2 regions of the Cupriavidus sp. SHE genome follow, and region 1 is predicted to be linked to the other one. Evidence: predicted binding sites of a transcription regulator. Region 1 holds the regulator's gene; the other holds the start of a gene.

The links. Region 1 encodes FNR, which switches genes on or off when oxygen is low (the NO sensors DNR and NnrR bind a similar motif). Its sites were predicted from a motif close to TTGATNNNNATCAA; they were not measured.
Region 2: the regulator FNR is predicted to act here: its motif matches at 2,374-2,387, upstream of RN01_RS12520 (universal stress protein).

What each region holds. Positions count from the first base shown of each region.
Region 1 is NZ_JWMB01000025.1:119,350-127,271, reverse strand. Features, by position in the region: gene nusA (transcription termination factor NusA) at 1-588, opposite strand, end outside; gene rimP (ribosome maturation factor RimP) at 585-1,073, opposite strand; gene rluB (23S rRNA pseudouridine(2605) synthase RluB) at 1,402-3,306, opposite strand; gene scpB (SMC-Scp complex subunit ScpB) at 3,335-4,243, opposite strand; gene RN01_RS14155 (sulfite exporter TauE/SafE family protein) at 4,794-5,561, opposite strand; gene fnr (fumarate/nitrate reduction transcriptional regulator Fnr) at 5,647-6,372, shown strand; gene RN01_RS14145 (hypothetical protein) at 6,456-6,701, opposite strand; gene RN01_RS14140 (membrane protein) at 6,698-6,934, opposite strand; gene ccoG (cytochrome c oxidase accessory protein CcoG) at 6,948-7,922, opposite strand, start outside.
Region 2 is NZ_JWMB01000022.1:14,505-22,426, reverse strand. Features, by position in the region: gene RN01_RS12530 (ABC transporter permease) at 1-677, shown strand, start outside; gene RN01_RS12525 (PotD/PotF family extracellular solute-binding protein) at 674-1,762, shown strand; gene RN01_RS12520 (universal stress protein) at 1,795-2,289, opposite strand; gene RN01_RS12515 (IclR family transcriptional regulator) at 2,583-3,317, shown strand; gene RN01_RS12510 (4'-phosphopantetheinyl transferase superfamily protein) at 3,324-3,989, opposite strand; gene RN01_RS12505 (beta-ketoacyl-ACP synthase) at 4,093-5,322, opposite strand; gene fabG (3-oxoacyl-ACP reductase FabG) at 5,319-6,050, opposite strand; gene RN01_RS12495 (hotdog family protein) at 6,047-6,520, opposite strand; gene RN01_RS12490 (beta-ketoacyl-ACP synthase) at 6,523-7,713, opposite strand; gene RN01_RS12485 (DUF3261 domain-containing protein) at 7,710-7,922, opposite strand, start outside.

The sequences.
Region 1 (7,922 bases):
CTGCGGGCCACGCGCGGCGCGGTCCACATTGAGGATATACGCGCGCACACGGTCGCCGGTGCGCAGGTTTTCCTTCGGGATGATCTGGTCACGTGCCAGCAGCGCTTCCACGCGGCCCGACTCGACGATCAGGCCCTTCTTGTCGGCGCGCTTGACCGTGCCGGTCATGATCTTTTCGCCACGATCCAGATAATCATTCAGGATCTGCTCGCGCTCGGCGTCACGAATACGCTGCAGGATGACCTGCTTGGCCGCCTGCGCGCCGATACGGCCGAACTCGACCGACTCGATCTGCTCTTCGATGTAGTCGTCGAGCTGGATATCGGCACTCTGCTCACGTGCCTCGAACAGCAGGATCTGCTTGTCCGGCTCCTGCAGACCTTGTTCATCAGGAACGACGAGCCAGCGGCGGAACGTCTCGTGCTCACCGGATTCGCGGTCGATATGGACGCGAATATCCACGTCCTCCTCGAAACGTTTCTTGGTGGCAGAGGCGAGAGCCGCCTCCAGCGCACCGAAAACCACATCCTTGTCGACGTTCTTTTCGCGAGCTAGCGCATCGACGAGCAACAGAACTTCGCGGCTCATTGCTTGTTCCCTTTTCTTTGATTTCCCTTGAAGTCGATCACCGGCACCAAACGTGCGCGATCGACATCGGATATGGCGAATTCCAGCAGTGCCGGACCGTCCTTGCCTTCGAACTCCAGGCCGATCTTCTCGGCCCCAGCGTCTCCTGCGGGTTCACACAGGATGCCCACGAAATTCTTCTGGCCATTGACCGGCAGGCGCAGCGTAACCCTGACCTCAGCACCGGCAAAGCGAACGTAATCGGCCAACTTCTTCAGCGGCCGGTCCAGGCCTGGCGACGACACTTCGAGGCGCTCGTAATCAACGTTCTCCACAGTGAGCACGTGAGTGAGCTGGCGACTGACTTTCTCGCAATCCTCAATGACGATGCCAGTTTCAGGCTGATCGATGTAGACACGCAGAAGTCCGGCCGGGGCACGCTCAAGCTCAACCAACTCGTAGCCCATGCCGATAAGGGTGGTTTCGATCAAATCTGCCAGATGCACTGTAATCCCGAGTAGTGGCCTTCAATACTGTGGCAGACACCGGACAACGCAATACGCTCGGAATTGATGCTCGACGCGACCTGCAAACCGTCCTGCCTGCCCAATCATCCTGCCGGCCCGCCATGTGACGAAAACCAGCCGCAAGTGCAAACGGGCGAACCAAAAAAAAATGGGCGCAATGCCCATCATTCGCCCATCCTCGCCGAGGATGATACTTTTGAATAGACTTTGATTATACGCGGATTATGTCCAAAAGGCAAAAGCCTCCGAGGTTCCGCTCCGGATCGGGGCGATTGCCGACCATTACCGGCACCGCCCGATCCGTCAATCAACGCTGACCTCGGCCGCGCGGACGGCGACTACCGCCTCCCGCACCCTTGGCTGCCTTTGGCATTACATTTCCATTGACCTCGCCACCGCCGCGACGCTGGCGATTGCCACCTGCGTTGCCCGCATTGCCCGCATTGCCAGCGTTTCCGGCCTTGCCGCCCCGCACGCCGCCGCGACCACCACCGGCGCCAGGGCCCCGCAGGCCGCCGCCGATCCCGCCGCCAAACTTGGTCGTATGCGACGTCAGCGGCGCAGGGCCGGACGGAATGTATCCCATCGAGGTCTGCATCGGATCAGGCTGACCACGGCCCGCGCCCCCGGCATTACCACCCCGGCCACCGCTCTTCTCGTAGCGCGGCAGACCATCCATGCCGGTGTGCATCGGCATGCCCGCCAGCGCTGCTTCTTCGCGCTGCTTGCGGCCGCCGACCTTCGTCACACCCTTGCCGCCGCTCTGGGCTTCCTTGGACGGCGCCTTCAGTCCAATGTTGGCCATCAGGCCGCGCACATCCGTCGGGTCCAATTCCTGCCAGCGACCGCGCTTCAAGCCGCGCGGCAGCAGGAACTGACCATAACGCGTGCGGATCAGGCGCGACACGGTCAGACCGACGGCCTCGAACATGCGACGCACTTCGCGGTTACGGCCTTCGGTCAGCGCCACGTGATACCACTGGTTCACGCCCTCGCCACCGCCATCGGCGATCCGCAGGAAGTTTGCCTCGCCATCATCGAGCTGAATGCCATGCAGCAGCCGCTGACGATCGGCTTCGGCCAGTTCGCCCAGCGTGCGCACTGCGTACTCGCGCTCCACGCCATAGCGCGGGTGCATGAAACGGTTCGCGATATCACCCGACGTGGTGAAAATCAGCAGCCCTTCGGTATTGAAGTCGAGGCGACCGACCGCGACCCACTTGCCGTTCTTGATGCGCGGGAGACTGTCGAAAACGGTCGGACGGCCTTCTGGATCCGACTGGCTGACGATCTCGCCGGAAGGCTTGTGATAGAGCAGCACCCGTGGAGGCTTGGTTGTCACCCTGCGGTGAATCAGCTTGCCGTTCACGCGGACCTGGTCGGTCGGCAGAATACGCTGGCCGATATGGGCAGGCAGGCCATTGACCGACACACGCCCCTGCAGGATCAGTTCTTCCATCTCGCGGCGTGAACCAAGTCCACCCTCCGCCAGCACCTTGTGCAGCTTGGGTGCGTCGTCGTCTGCGGACAGTTCGCGCACCGGCTTGGCCTTGGTGCGCGGCACGATCGTGTCTTCCTGATCGAACTGCTCGGAAATCACGAAACGGAACAGATCCTCGCCACCGGCAGCGGTCTTCGCGCCGCCCTTGCCGGCTTGTCGCCCGGGCTTGTCGCCCTGGCGCTGCTCGACACGCTGGTCACCCCTGTCAGCGCCCGGCTTGCCACCAGGCTGTTGGCCCTTGCGCTGACCACCCTTGTTGCGGCGACCCGGCTGTTGCGAGGCTGGCTTGTTGTCGCCATCAACCAGCGCCGCCTTGCGTTGCGGCTGCTGACGGCGCTTGCGAGCCCCCTGCGCGGGCTGATCCGATCGCGGCTGGCCAGCTTGCGCGTCGCCACCCGCCTCCTCGGCACCAGCAACTGCCTGCGTATCGGCGGCCGGCGCCGGCTTGCGACGCCCGCGGCCACGCGCGGGGGCGGCGGGCGTCGAAGCATCGCCGCTTTCGCCAGTCGACGAGGGCTCGACATCGTCGCGCCCCGTTTCCCGGCCATCGCGGTCCTGCCCCGCCTGGCGACGGGAAGCCACTAGATTGCGCAGGCCGCGGCGCAGCCCCTTGCGGCGGGGCGCGCCTTCGGCGCCGTTACCCTCGGGGGCAGCGCCGGTGTCGCCCGGCACGTCCGGCTGGCGGACGTCTTGGTCAGCGGAATCAGACAAAGTATTCACTATCGATGTTGCATGTTGTTCAGTTGGACACACGCTCGTCGTCGTCCTCGGTCGTCAGCGGCATATCACCGTCGCGAGCCGGAACTGCGGCGTCTTCCTGCGAGGAAGACTCTGTGTCCACATGGAATCCGTTGGCCTGGGCCACCGGCGCGTCATCGTCATGCCCATCACCCTCGGGCAACTGCGCGACGCTGTCGTTCTGTTCGTTTTCATTGCCGGCGGCATCGCTCGCGCCACCGGACAGATCTTCGGATTGCGGCTCGACCGACAACGACTCAACTGCCGGCTCGCCCGCCTCAGCCACCTCAACGGCAGCCTCCGAAAAGGCCTCCTCGTCACCAGCAGGCGGATTCGCCGTCGCGACCGCCTCGAAATCGATGGCCTGCTGATCCAGCAGAGCCGCCTGGGCCTGGGCCTGGGCATCCTCGAGCGGCGGTAACTCATCCAGCGAGCGCAGACCGAGGTCATCCAGAAATGCCTTGGTCGTTGCGTACAACGCGGGGCGGCCAGGCACGTCCCTGTGACCGATGACTTCGATCCAGTCCCGGTCCTCAAGCTTCTTGACCACTTCCGTGCTGACCGTCACGCCCCGGATCTCTTCGATGTCACCGCGCGTCACCGGCTGCCGATACGCGATGATCGCTAGCGTTTCCATCACGGCACGCGAGTACTTCGGCGGCTTCTCCGGATTGAGCCGGTCAAGAAACTCGCGCATCTCGGGACGGCTCTGGAACCGCCAGCCGCTGGCCAGGGCCACGAGCTCTACCCCGCGCTGCTGCCAGTCGTTGCGCAGCTCTTCGAGCAGAACCCGGATGGTGTCGGCACCGACGTCGTCGGCGAACAACCGTCGCAGATCACCAACGCGCAACGGCTCCTGCGCACAGATCAGCGCGGTCTCGAGGACGATCTTCGCCTCTTGGGTATTCATGTGATTGTGTGCAGCCTGTCTTTGCACCTGCTTCTGGACGAATCCTGAAGCACTGGAGATTGCAGATACAGCGAGGCCTGAGCCACCGCCATCTCATCGCGCAGCTAACTCGCAGCTTTTCGCAGCGCAGCCGTGCACCTCATTTTCTTTGCATCGAATTGCCGGGTCGTTCCGGCAGGAGATCGTCCGGGGCTGACAGACTGCGCCAGTCAACGGACCTCTTGCGTCGCACCCTCTCCCTTTTGGGGTGGACATTCACCTGGACAATCAGATCGCCAAGGCGGCAAGAAACAATCGATATCGGCCCAGGCAACTTCGCCTGGCACCGGCGCCACCTCTCCACACAGCCCCATCGGACTTTGGAACCAGATCTTCTGAACCGGATGAACTGTGGGGACGATCCTGGCAAGCCAGACCTGCCCAGACCCCCTGGGCACACACCCCAGATCGGGAATGCAGCCCCGGCGACGCCACGAGCGCATCGGAGCGCGATACCGTGGTTTCGCGATTGTATGGCATTCCAGCCCCGCCCTGCAACCAGCAAAAAAGTCTAGAACACGACGCAGAAGCCGTGATTGGCCAACGTATCGGGCAGCCAGACGGCGCGTGCGACACCCAGCGCCCCAAAACTGATCACAATAAGCGCGGCGCCCACTCGCACGCTGGGGCGGCGCGACAGTTGCCGCAGGTAGCCCGACAAACCCGAGATCACCAGCAGGTTCGGCAGCGTCCCGATGCCAAAGGCCGTCATGACAAGTGCCCCAGACGGCGCATTACCAGCCAACAGGGCGAGCGCGAGTGCGCCATACACCATACCGCAAGGCACCAGCCCCCAGGCCAGCCCCATCCCATAGCGCCGCATGATGGGCGCGTGCCGACGCAAGCGTAGCGGCATCTGCATACCCAGCGACGCGACGCCCTGAACGACATATGAGGCCGCCCGCGCCGCCAACCGCTCGAGCCATGTTGCCCGCATGACGCGGCCGCGCAACAACCACACCCCGGTCAGAACGAGCAACAGGCTGCCTGCACCGTAGAGCCAGCGCTGCACTGGCAGGTAGTCCTGCTTCCAGACTGTCGCGCCCACCGCCCCCATCAGCGCCCCAAGCAGCACATAGGTCGTGAGACGCCCGGCGTGCATGACCAGCAGTTCCAGCCACCAGTGAAACCGCGAGCGATGCACGACGTTAACGACCGCGACAGCGCCCCCGGACTGCCGTTGCTCGACAGCAATGGCAATTCCTCCACACATGGCTGCGCAATGCACGCCGCCAAGCAATGCAAGTGTAAAGACACTGAAAAGCACACCAAATGGCAACTGTTCCTCGCTTCTGCGTCACATCAAGCTGTAAAATGCCTGCATCGCGCCTCCATCGCAAGCGCATTCATGCGAGCACCATCAATTGCTTACCTCCATTCCCGTCACCGAGATGTCTCCGCGTTGCTCCACTTGCGCCATGGGCCAGCTTTGCCTTCCCGTGGGCATGTCGCAACAGGACCTCGCAAAGATGGACACGCTCGTACAGGAACGCGTTCGTGTTCACAAGGGCGAAACGCTCTATCGCATGGGCGAACCGCTTACCGCAGTCTATGCGATCCGCTTTGGCACATTGAAGACCCACGTGACCATGGAGGACGGACGCACGCAAATCACCGGCTTCCATTTGCCCGGTGAAGTCGTCGGGCTCGACGGCCTCGGCGAGATGCAGCATGCGTCCGATGCCACCGCGCTCGAGGACACCGAGGTCTGCGTCGTACGATTTGATGACCTGCAATCGCTGTCCGGCACCTTGCCTTCTCTCCAGCAGCAGTTCCTGCGACTGATGAGCAAGGAAATCTCGCAGGACCAGATCATGCTGATCACTCTTGGCTCGATGCGTGCCGAAGAGCGCCTGGCAGCATTTCTCGTCAACATGTCGGAGCGCCTGTCGATGCGCGGCTACTCGTCGAGCGAGTTCGTGCTGCGGATGAGCCGCGAAGAAATCGGCAGCTACCTTGGCCTCAAGCTCGAAACCGTGAGTCGGCTCTTCTCTCGATTCGCCGAAGCCGGCCTGATTCAGATTCGCCAACGACACGTGAAACTCGTGGACATGGAAGGCATCAGGCAGGTCTATAGCCGAAACTGCTAACGAACCTCCTAGCCTGGAAAACGGCCGCACCGGGAACTCAGCGCCCGGTGCGGCCGTTTTGCTTTCTACCTGCACTCGATCCATTACTCGAGTTCGTCGGTCTCCTCGAGCTTGGTTGGCATGGTGTATAGCGTCAGCCCGCTGGACAACGCGCAAAACAACCACGCCACCAGGAAGCCAATCGTGTAGACCGCCTCACGAGACGCTTCCACCTGGTGCCCGAAGAACGTGAGATCGCCCGGATCAACGACCGAAAATACGGTGGCGGTGGCCGCTCCGCCCATCAGAAACGCCGGCCAAAGTACCCACATCAGCCAGCGGAGTCTCATGGGCGCCTCGCAGCCGGCGACGCCACATGCTCCGCCCCCGTTTTCTCTACGACCAGGCCATGACGCTCCACGCCGGAAACCGGCAAATCCGGATGCGTGTTGGCGAGCCAGATGGTCACGCCGCAGCCAATAATTGCAAGCAACGGACCGCTCATCAAAAGCCACGGCCACGGTTCCCTGTACCAGGGCTTGGACTGTTGGGATGTCATTGCGCTCTCCTTGTTTGCTGCCATTTCACCCTCAGCATCACAGATTGCGGGGAACAATGAAACTCGTGGATTGCCTGATATGCGCGTCTCGGCCGTCCTCGCCCTCCGCCGTCACCGTTACGTTGATCTTATGCGTGCCTTCCTTGGCATCGTCGATCGGCACGCGAATGCGAATCGGCAACAACCGGTTGGACGTTGGCTGCATGGCCTCGGCGGACTTATCATACTCGACCGTCAGTCCAGTCAGGTCATCGCCTTCAGCCTCCACGCGAATCCGCATCGGCGCTTCCGTGGTGTTGATCACCTGGAGCCGATAGACGTTCTCGATCCAGCGACCCTCCACTTCCCGGCCCAGCGCGCCGCGATCCCGAATGATGTCGACCTTGATCGGCGAGCGCACTGCCAGCGACGCGACGAAGCCCGCCGCCAGAACCAACCAGATCAGCGTATAGATGATCGTGCGTGGTCGCAGCAGCCGCTTGCGCGCGTCGGATGTCGACAGGGACTTGCGCATCGCATTTTCCGACGTGTATCGGATCAGTCCGCGCGGGTACTCCATCTTGTCCATGACCAAATTGCACGCGTCGATACAGGCGCCGCAACCGATGCACTCGTACTGGAGGCCATCACGAATATCGATACCGGTCGGACACACCTGCACGCAGATACTGCAATTCACGCAATCGCCAATGCCAGCAGCATGGCGATCGGTCTTGCGGGAACGGCTACCACGCGGCTCTCCACGACCCACGTCATAGGTCACGACATAGGTATCGCGGTCGACCATCACGCTCTGGAAACGCGCATAGGGGCACATGTACTTGCACACCTGCTCGCGCATGAATCCGGCGTTGCCCCAGGTCGCAAACGCGTAGAACAGCATCCAGAAACTCTGCCAGGGTCCGAGCGTGAAATGCAGGACCTCGCTACCAAGCTCCCGAATCGGCGCGAAATATCCAATAAACGTGAAGCCCGTCCACAGTGCGATCAGCACCCAGAGCACATGCTTGGT
Region 2 (7,922 bases), on a different contig from region 1:
CGCGCCTGAACGCGGAATGGGACGGCTTCACGCTGCACTGGTATGACGTGCTGGCAAATGATCCGGACATGCTCGGTGCGGCGTGGAACTCGTTGATGATCGGCGCGATCGCGGCAGGCACGTCATGCGTGCTCGGCACGCTCGCCGCCATCGCGCTGCACCGCTACCGGCCGCCATTGCTGGCTACGCTGGTGCTCGCGCCGATCGCGATGCCCGAGGTATTGATGGGGGTGTCGCTGCTGCTGTTCTTTGTTGCCGTGAATATCGATCTCGGCCTGACAGCCGTGGCGCTGTCGCATATCACGTTCTGCGTGGGCTTTGTTGCCGTGGTGGTGCGTGCCCGGCTCGAAGGGCTCGACGAGAGCCTGATCGACGCCGCCCGCGATCTCGGCGCCTCGCCGCTTCAGGCCGGGTGGCATGTCATGCTGCCGCTGATGCTGCCGGGCGTCCTCGCGGGCGCGTTGCTGGCCTTCACCCTGTCGATGGACGACTTTGTCGTGACCTTCTTCACGGCGGGACCCGGCCAACCGACACTGCCGCTGCAGATCTACTCGATGATCCGGATCGCGGTCACGCCGGAAGTGAATGCGATCTCGTCCATCCTCATGATGCTGACACTGGCCGTGTCGCTCACGGCCTATCGCGTTTCGCGCGACGTCTGGAGGGCGCAACTATGAGTCATCGCATTTGGGCGAAGGTGCGCCATCTGCTGGTGGGCCTGACGCTGACGGGGTGCTTCGGTCTGGCCATGGCCACGGAAGATCTGAACGTATTCACCTGGAACAACGCGCTGTCGCCCGAGACGATCGCCCGATTCGAGTCCGAATGCGCCTGTCACGTGAACCTGACGTACTTCGGTTCGATGGAGGAAGCGCTGGCCAAGCTCGCGGGCGGCGCGCAAGGGTTCGACGTGATATGTCCGAGCAACTACGGCATTCCGGCGCTGATCCGCCTGGGGCTGCTCCGGCCGCTGGACAAGCACGCCATCCCGAATCTTCGCAATATCGACCCGGCGTTCCTGAACACGCCGCTTGACCCTGGCAACGTCTATTCCCTGCCCTACGATTTCACGATCACGCTGGTCGGCTACAACGCCACGCGCCTGCACGCTCTGGGGCTCGATGCGTCGTCATGGTCGCTGGTCTTCGACCCGCACATGCTGGAGAAGCTGCGGGGCCGTGTCACCGTGCTGGACGACCCCCGCGAAGTCATCGCGGCCGCGTTGCGCTACAAGGGCCACTCCGGTAACTCGACAGACCCTGCGCAACTGCGCGAAGCCGAGGCGGCCATCCGCGCCGCGCTGCCCTACTGGGCGGCGTTCAACAGCCAGAGCTATATCCGCGAGCTTACGGTCGGCAATATCTGGGTGGTGCTCGGCTATTCGAGCGATGTCTATCAGGCCGGGCTGGACGCGCGCAACACCCACCGGGCTTTCTCGATCACCTCGTCGCTGCAACGCGAGGGCAATGGCATGACCGCCGACAGTTTCGTGGTCACTAAGACGGCGCCGCATCCCGCACTGGCATACAGGTTCATCAACTTCATGTTGCGCCCTGAAAATGCCGCTGAGATCACTAATGCCATCGGCGCGGGCAATCCGAATGCCGCGGCGCGCGCGTTCATCCGGCCAGACCTGCTGGCCGACCCGGTCATCACGCCGGGCGCCGCGCAGCGGCAGCGGCTCGAACAGTTGAACGACCTCGACAGCGGCACGCGGCGGGCGTGGAATCGCGCGTGGACCGACCTCAAGGTCGGCCACTAGCGATTCGATCGGGCAAGGATGGGGATGGGGAATTACGCGGAAGTGGTGCTTTGGCCGGCGGCCACTTCCTCGGCCAGCGGAATGTCGCCACGCACCACCAATACGGGAACGGAAGCGTGGCGCACCAGGGTTTCGGCCACGCTGCCAAGCACGACGCGCTGCAGCCCGCTCTTGCCGTGGGTGCCGATGACCACCAGGTCAGGCTTGCTGTCCTGGATGTCATGGATCAGCCGGTTCGCAACGTCGCCGAGCGTGGACTTGTCGTCGAGCAGCCGCTCGGTGAACTTGATGCCGGCGCGCTCGGCGTGGTGCCGGGCCTTGACGAGCAGCGCATTGCCGGCCGCCACGCGATGCTGGTGCTCCTCCTCCAGTTCACCGCCATGCGCGCGCACCCTAAGGAAACCGTAGTCGATGACATGGATGATCTCGAGATTTGAACCGGTGGCGCGGGCCAGCCGGACGGCTTCGTCCAGCGCGCGGGACGAGCAGTGGCTATCGTCGATCGGGACCATGATGTTGCGATACATGTGGGGCTCCTTTTGGAATGGCAGTCCCCGCCGGGATGGCGGAGATTCTCACACGTCACTCTAAGCGGGGAGGTTGTTGTTGCTTTGATGTAGCGCAAACTCGCTCCAGTCTTAAATCTAGCCGACTCCGGGAACCTGCGCTTGCGGCACTGCAGCCACCCAGCCAGTCGCATCGACCGGACATTCGGGCCCGTGCTACAGTCCGCCGGGTATCAGACGCCACATTCAGACGCCCCAAGACTCCGCCCGCCATGCCAGAGCGCCCCGCCCCTTCCGCTGCCAAACCGTCGTCGATGAACGTCAAGACGGCGCTGCGCGTCATCGAAATCATCGAAACGTTCGCACGCGAGCGCCGGGCGTTGTCGCTGTCGGAACTGGCCCGCCTGCTGGCCGTGCCGGCGTCGAGCTGTCTGGCGCTGATCCGCACGCTGACCTCGCTCGGCTATCTCTACGAAACCGCGCGCCGCCAAGGCTACTACCCCACCGGCCGCCTGCTGGCGATGGCGCAGCAGATTGCTCGCCACGATCCGGTGCTGGATCGCGTGCATGGCACGATGAGCGAGTTGCGTGACGCCACCGGCGAAACCATCGTCATCGGCAAACTGCATGAAGGGCAGGCGGCGGTGTATCTGGATGTGCTTGAATCACCACATGCGATTCGATACATCGCTACGGCGGGCGAGCGCCGCGAGCTTCATGCCAATTCGATCGGCAAGGCCCTGCTGGCGGCGATGGACGAGGCCGAACGCGCGACGCTGCTCGCGCAACTGCCCTTCCAGGCGTTCACCTCGCGCACGCTGACCACGCCCGCCGCGCTGGAAGCGGATCTGCAGCAGGCGCGCGAACGCGGCGCCTACGTGAACCTGAGCGAGTCGATGCCCGACGTGGGGGCGCTGGCATGGCCGGTGCGGCTGTCCGGCGAGTGCTACGCGATTTCGATTGCGGGTCCGGTCTACCGGATCGAACCGCACCTCGACCGCTATGCGCCAATGCTGCGCGCCGCCTGTGCGGCGCTGGAAAAAACCTGAGCGGAGTCAGTCGGCGGCGTCGCGCTCGCGCAGCCGCCAACCGGTGGCATCCGGCAAGCCCAGTCCGTCCACGGGCGCGGAAGCCGCCAACGCCAGCACGGCGTCATCGCGCCGCCAGGTCACCGCATTGGCCTGGGATATCGGCGCCGGCAGCGCCTCCACCACATGTCCCATCATGGTCTGGAACAGGTTGCCACCGTGGCACTTGATCCACGCTTCCTTCAGGGTCCAGAGTTGAAAAAACGCCACGAGACGCGCATCGGCATCGCTCTCGCGCAACAGTTCGGGTAGCGCGGCACGCTCGGCCTCCGTCGTGGTGGCTTCGATCAGCGTGTCCAGATGCTTGCGCGGCTGCAGGTGCTCGATATCGATGCCAACCGGCACATCGGCCACCGCGCAGGCCAGATGGTCGCCGGAATGGGCAATCGACACGAACACCGGCACGCCCACCGCACCACTCGTATGTATCGCCAGTGGCGGCGAATCCTCCGCGGCCGACAGCGCCCACTCGGACGCATCGCCGCCGAATGTCACCGCCAGCAGCCGGCGCGCCAGCCACCGGCCAGCGGCGAACTGCTCCGCCCGCGCCTCGGCCCGCATCGTCGCCAGCCGCCCCAGTTCTTCCTGCGACATCCAACGGCTCACGGGCGGCGCCATTGCCGCGAAGGCCATCACAGATCCGGTACGCAGTGCGAGCGGCATGTCAGTGGAAGGGTTCGAATGCGTAGAAAAGGATCGAAAAGGATCGAAAAAGGCCGAAAGGGTCAGGAACGACTCAGTCGTTCCAGCGGCGCAAGACCAGCGACGTATTGATGCCGCCGAACGCGAAATTGTTGCTCATCACGTACTCGGTGTCGATAGCACGCCCCTTGCCCACGATGTAGTCAAGTTGCGCGCAGCGGGGATCGGGGTTCTCCAGATTGATCGTCGGCGCGAACCAGCCATCGCGCATCATCTCGATCGTCATCCACGCCTCGAGCGCACCACACGCGCCCAGCGTATGGCCGACGTAGCTCTTGAGCGAACTGATTGGCATTCGGGCGCCAAACACGGCGTGCGTGGCCTGTGATTCGGCGATATCGCCCTGATCGGTAGCCGTGCCATGCGCGTTCACGTAGCCGATTCGATCCGGCGAGACGCCGGCATCGTCCAGCGCCATCCGCATGGCCAGGGCCATCGTGCCGGCATCGGCCTGGGTCACATGCACGCCATCGCTGTTGGTGCCATAGCCAACGATCTCGGCCAGGATCGGGGCGCCACGCTGCCGCGCGTGCTCCAGTTCCTCGAGTACCAGCGTGCAGGCGCCCTCGCCCAGCACCAGGCCATCGCGCGCGGCATCGAACGGTCGTGGCGTCGCCGTGGGCGCCTCGTTGCGCGTGCTGGTGGCGAACAGCGTATCGAAGACGGCCGCCTCCGTGGCGTCAAGCTCTTCGGCCCCGCCTGCCACCATCGCCACCTGACGGCCCATGCGGATCGTCTCGTAAGCGTAGCCAATGCCGTGGCTGCCTGACGTGCAGGCGCTCGACGTGGTCAGGATGCGGCCCTTGATGCCGAAGAACACGCCGATGTTCACGGCGGCCGTATGCGACATCATGCGGATGTACGTGGTGGCATTGACGCCCTCGGTGGTGCGGTCGCTCATCATCCGCGCGAAGTCCTGCGCGGCGGACGGCGTGCCCGTCGAGGACCCGTACGCGATCCCCATCTGTCCGCCGGTCACCAGCGGATGTCCGGCCAGCCCGGCCCCGGCCAGCGCCGATTCGGTCGCCAGCACGGCCATCTGCGACACGCGGCCCATGGTCCGCATGAGTTTGCGCGTGTAGTGCGGCGGCAGCGTGAACGGCGGCACCGGCGCCGCGATGTGCGTGTTGAGGCCACGGATCTCGCGCCAGCCTGGCATGACCACTATCGCATTGCGACCGGCGGCCAGGCGCTCGCGCACCGTCGCCCAGTCGTTGCCGATCGCGCTGACCGCGCCCGCTCCCGTGACCACCACCCGCTTCATCCGAACATGCCTCCGTTCACCGAAATTACCTGGCGCGTAATGTACCCGGCATCGGGCGAAAGCAGGAACGCCACCGTGGCCGCCACCTCGTCCGGGGTGCCCATGCGGCGGGCGGGAATCATCTTCATGGCTTCCTCGCGCACGTGTTCTTCAATCATTTCCGTGTCGATCAGCCCCGGCGCCACGCAGTTGACCGTGATCTGGCGCTTGGCCAGTTCGATCGCCAGCGCCTTGGTGGCGCCGATCACCCCGGCCTTGGCAGCGCTGTAGTTGGTCTGCCCGCGATTGCCAACGATCCCGGACGCCGACGACAGCGTGACGATCCGGCCCGGCCGACGCCGCTGCACCATCGGCAGCACCACAGGGTTGAGCACGTTGAAAAACGCATCGAGGTTGGTGTGAATCACCTCGTCCCACTCCTCGCCGCTCATGGCCGGAAACGCTGCATCGCGGGCCAGCCCGGCGTTGCAGACCACTCCGTAGTAGCAGCCGTGATGGTCAATATCGGCCAGCAATGCGCTGGCCGCGGCCTCGCGTTGCCCGACATCGAAACACAGCACGCGCGCATTTCGGCCGAACGCGCGCACGGCGTCGGCCACCGATTCGGCTTCGTTGCGACGCGCGCGGCAGTGGATCACCACGTCATAGCCATCGCGCGCAAGACGCAGCGCAATGGCGCGGCCGATGCCGCGCGATGATCCCGTGACGAGCACGGTCTGGGTTGTCATGTCTGCTGCCCCTCGAGGAAGGCCTGCGCGTCCGCAGGCCGATATACCGAAACCGTTGCCCGAGCCACCTCCTGGCCGCCCATGTCCAGCGTGCAAGCGAACAGCGACAGGCCGTCATCACCCGCCATCTCCAGCCGGGCACGAATGGTCAGCACGCTGCCCACCGGAAACGCGGGCACGTCGCTGGCATAGCGGCGCGAGCCCAGCAGGAAACCCGGGCCGGGCTTGCTTCCATTGCCGCGAGCCTGCATACCCGCCCATGCCGCGATCGTCTGTGCCATGTACTCGATGCCAATCCATGCGGGCATCCCAGCGTCATCGACGAACAACTGCGTCGACCTGACTGTCGCGCGCGCCACGCACTGGGTGTCATCGGCTGCCAGCAGTTCGTCGATCAGACGCATCGCGCCGTCATGCGGCACCAGCTCGCCAACGGGCGGCAAGGTCGATATCGGTGCGGGTGTGCGCATCTTTAGCCCTCCCCCATCACCAATACGCAATTGCTACCCCCAAACGCAAACGAATTGCTCACCGCATGGCGCACCGGCCGGCCCAGGGATTCGTCGGCGCCCGCCACATGCAGCGGCGGCATCGCCGGGTCAGCGATGCCATCCCACCAGTGCGGCGGCAGACGACCCCGAGGGTTGTCCGTCAGCGTCAGGTACAGCAGTGCGGCTTCCACCGCGCCAGCGGCCCCAAGCGTGTGCCCGGTCTGCGACTTGGTGGAACTGACCGGCACATCGGCGCCGAACAGGTCGGACACCGCGCGCGCTTCCATCACGTCGTTCTGCTCGGTGGCGGTTCCGTGCAGGTTCAGATAGTCGATGTCCGCGGGCTTCAGTCCGGCGCGAGCCAGCGCCTGCTGCATGGCCGTCCGCGCGCCGACACCCGATGGGTCGGGTGCGGACATATGGTGGGCATCCGAAGTCTCGCCCCAGCCGGTCAGCCGCACGGGCCCGGCCTCGCGGGACATCAGGAACAACCCCGCGCCCTCACCCAGATTGATGCCGCGCCGGTTCGCCGACAGCGGGTTGCACCGCTCGGCGCTCACCGAATCGAGCGAAAGGAAGCCGGAAATCGTAAACGTGCACAGGGTGTCGACACCGCCCGCGATGGCCACGTCGACGATGCCATGCTCGATCAGGCGGGCCGCGGCCGACATGGCCTTGGCGCTGGACGAGCACGCCGTGGAAATCGTGTAGGCAGGCCCGCCAACGCCGAGCCGCCAGGCCAGGTAGCGGGCTGGCGAGCCAAGCTCCTGCTGGGCGTAGTGGAACTGCTCGGGCCACGTGCCCTCTTTCGCGTGCGTGCGCACGGCAAGCTCGCCCTCGTAGATGCCGGACGTGCTGGTACCGAGCACGATCGCCACCCGCATCGGGCCCACCCGCGCGATGGCCGCATCCACCGCCGGACGCAAGCCGGCAAGCGTGCGCTCCAGCATGGCGTTGTTGCGGCTGGCCAGTTCCAGCGCGGTGCCCGCCGGAAGGTCGGTGGCCGCCATGGGCTCCGCAACGGTGCCCAGATGCAGCGGGCTACCCGGCGTGTAGCGTTCGGTGACCTCGCCACCAAACGGTCCGTCACTGCGCCACAGCGCGGCACGCACGGCGTCACTGCCGCTACCGAGCGCGCATATCACGTTCATTGCGTTCAGATAGATCGTCATGGCGTCTTTCCTTCTTCCTGCAACGTGCGAATGGTCAGCCGATAGCCGTCACGCAACTGCGTGAACAGCGTGGTGGTGGCATCCGGATAGCGCACTTCGGCCACGACCTCATCGCCGTACCGCAGCACACGCATGGCCGGCGTGGCATCGACGCGCCAGCCATCGGGCAGCGCCGCCTGAATCGCTTCGACAGGCCAGAGCGACAGTTG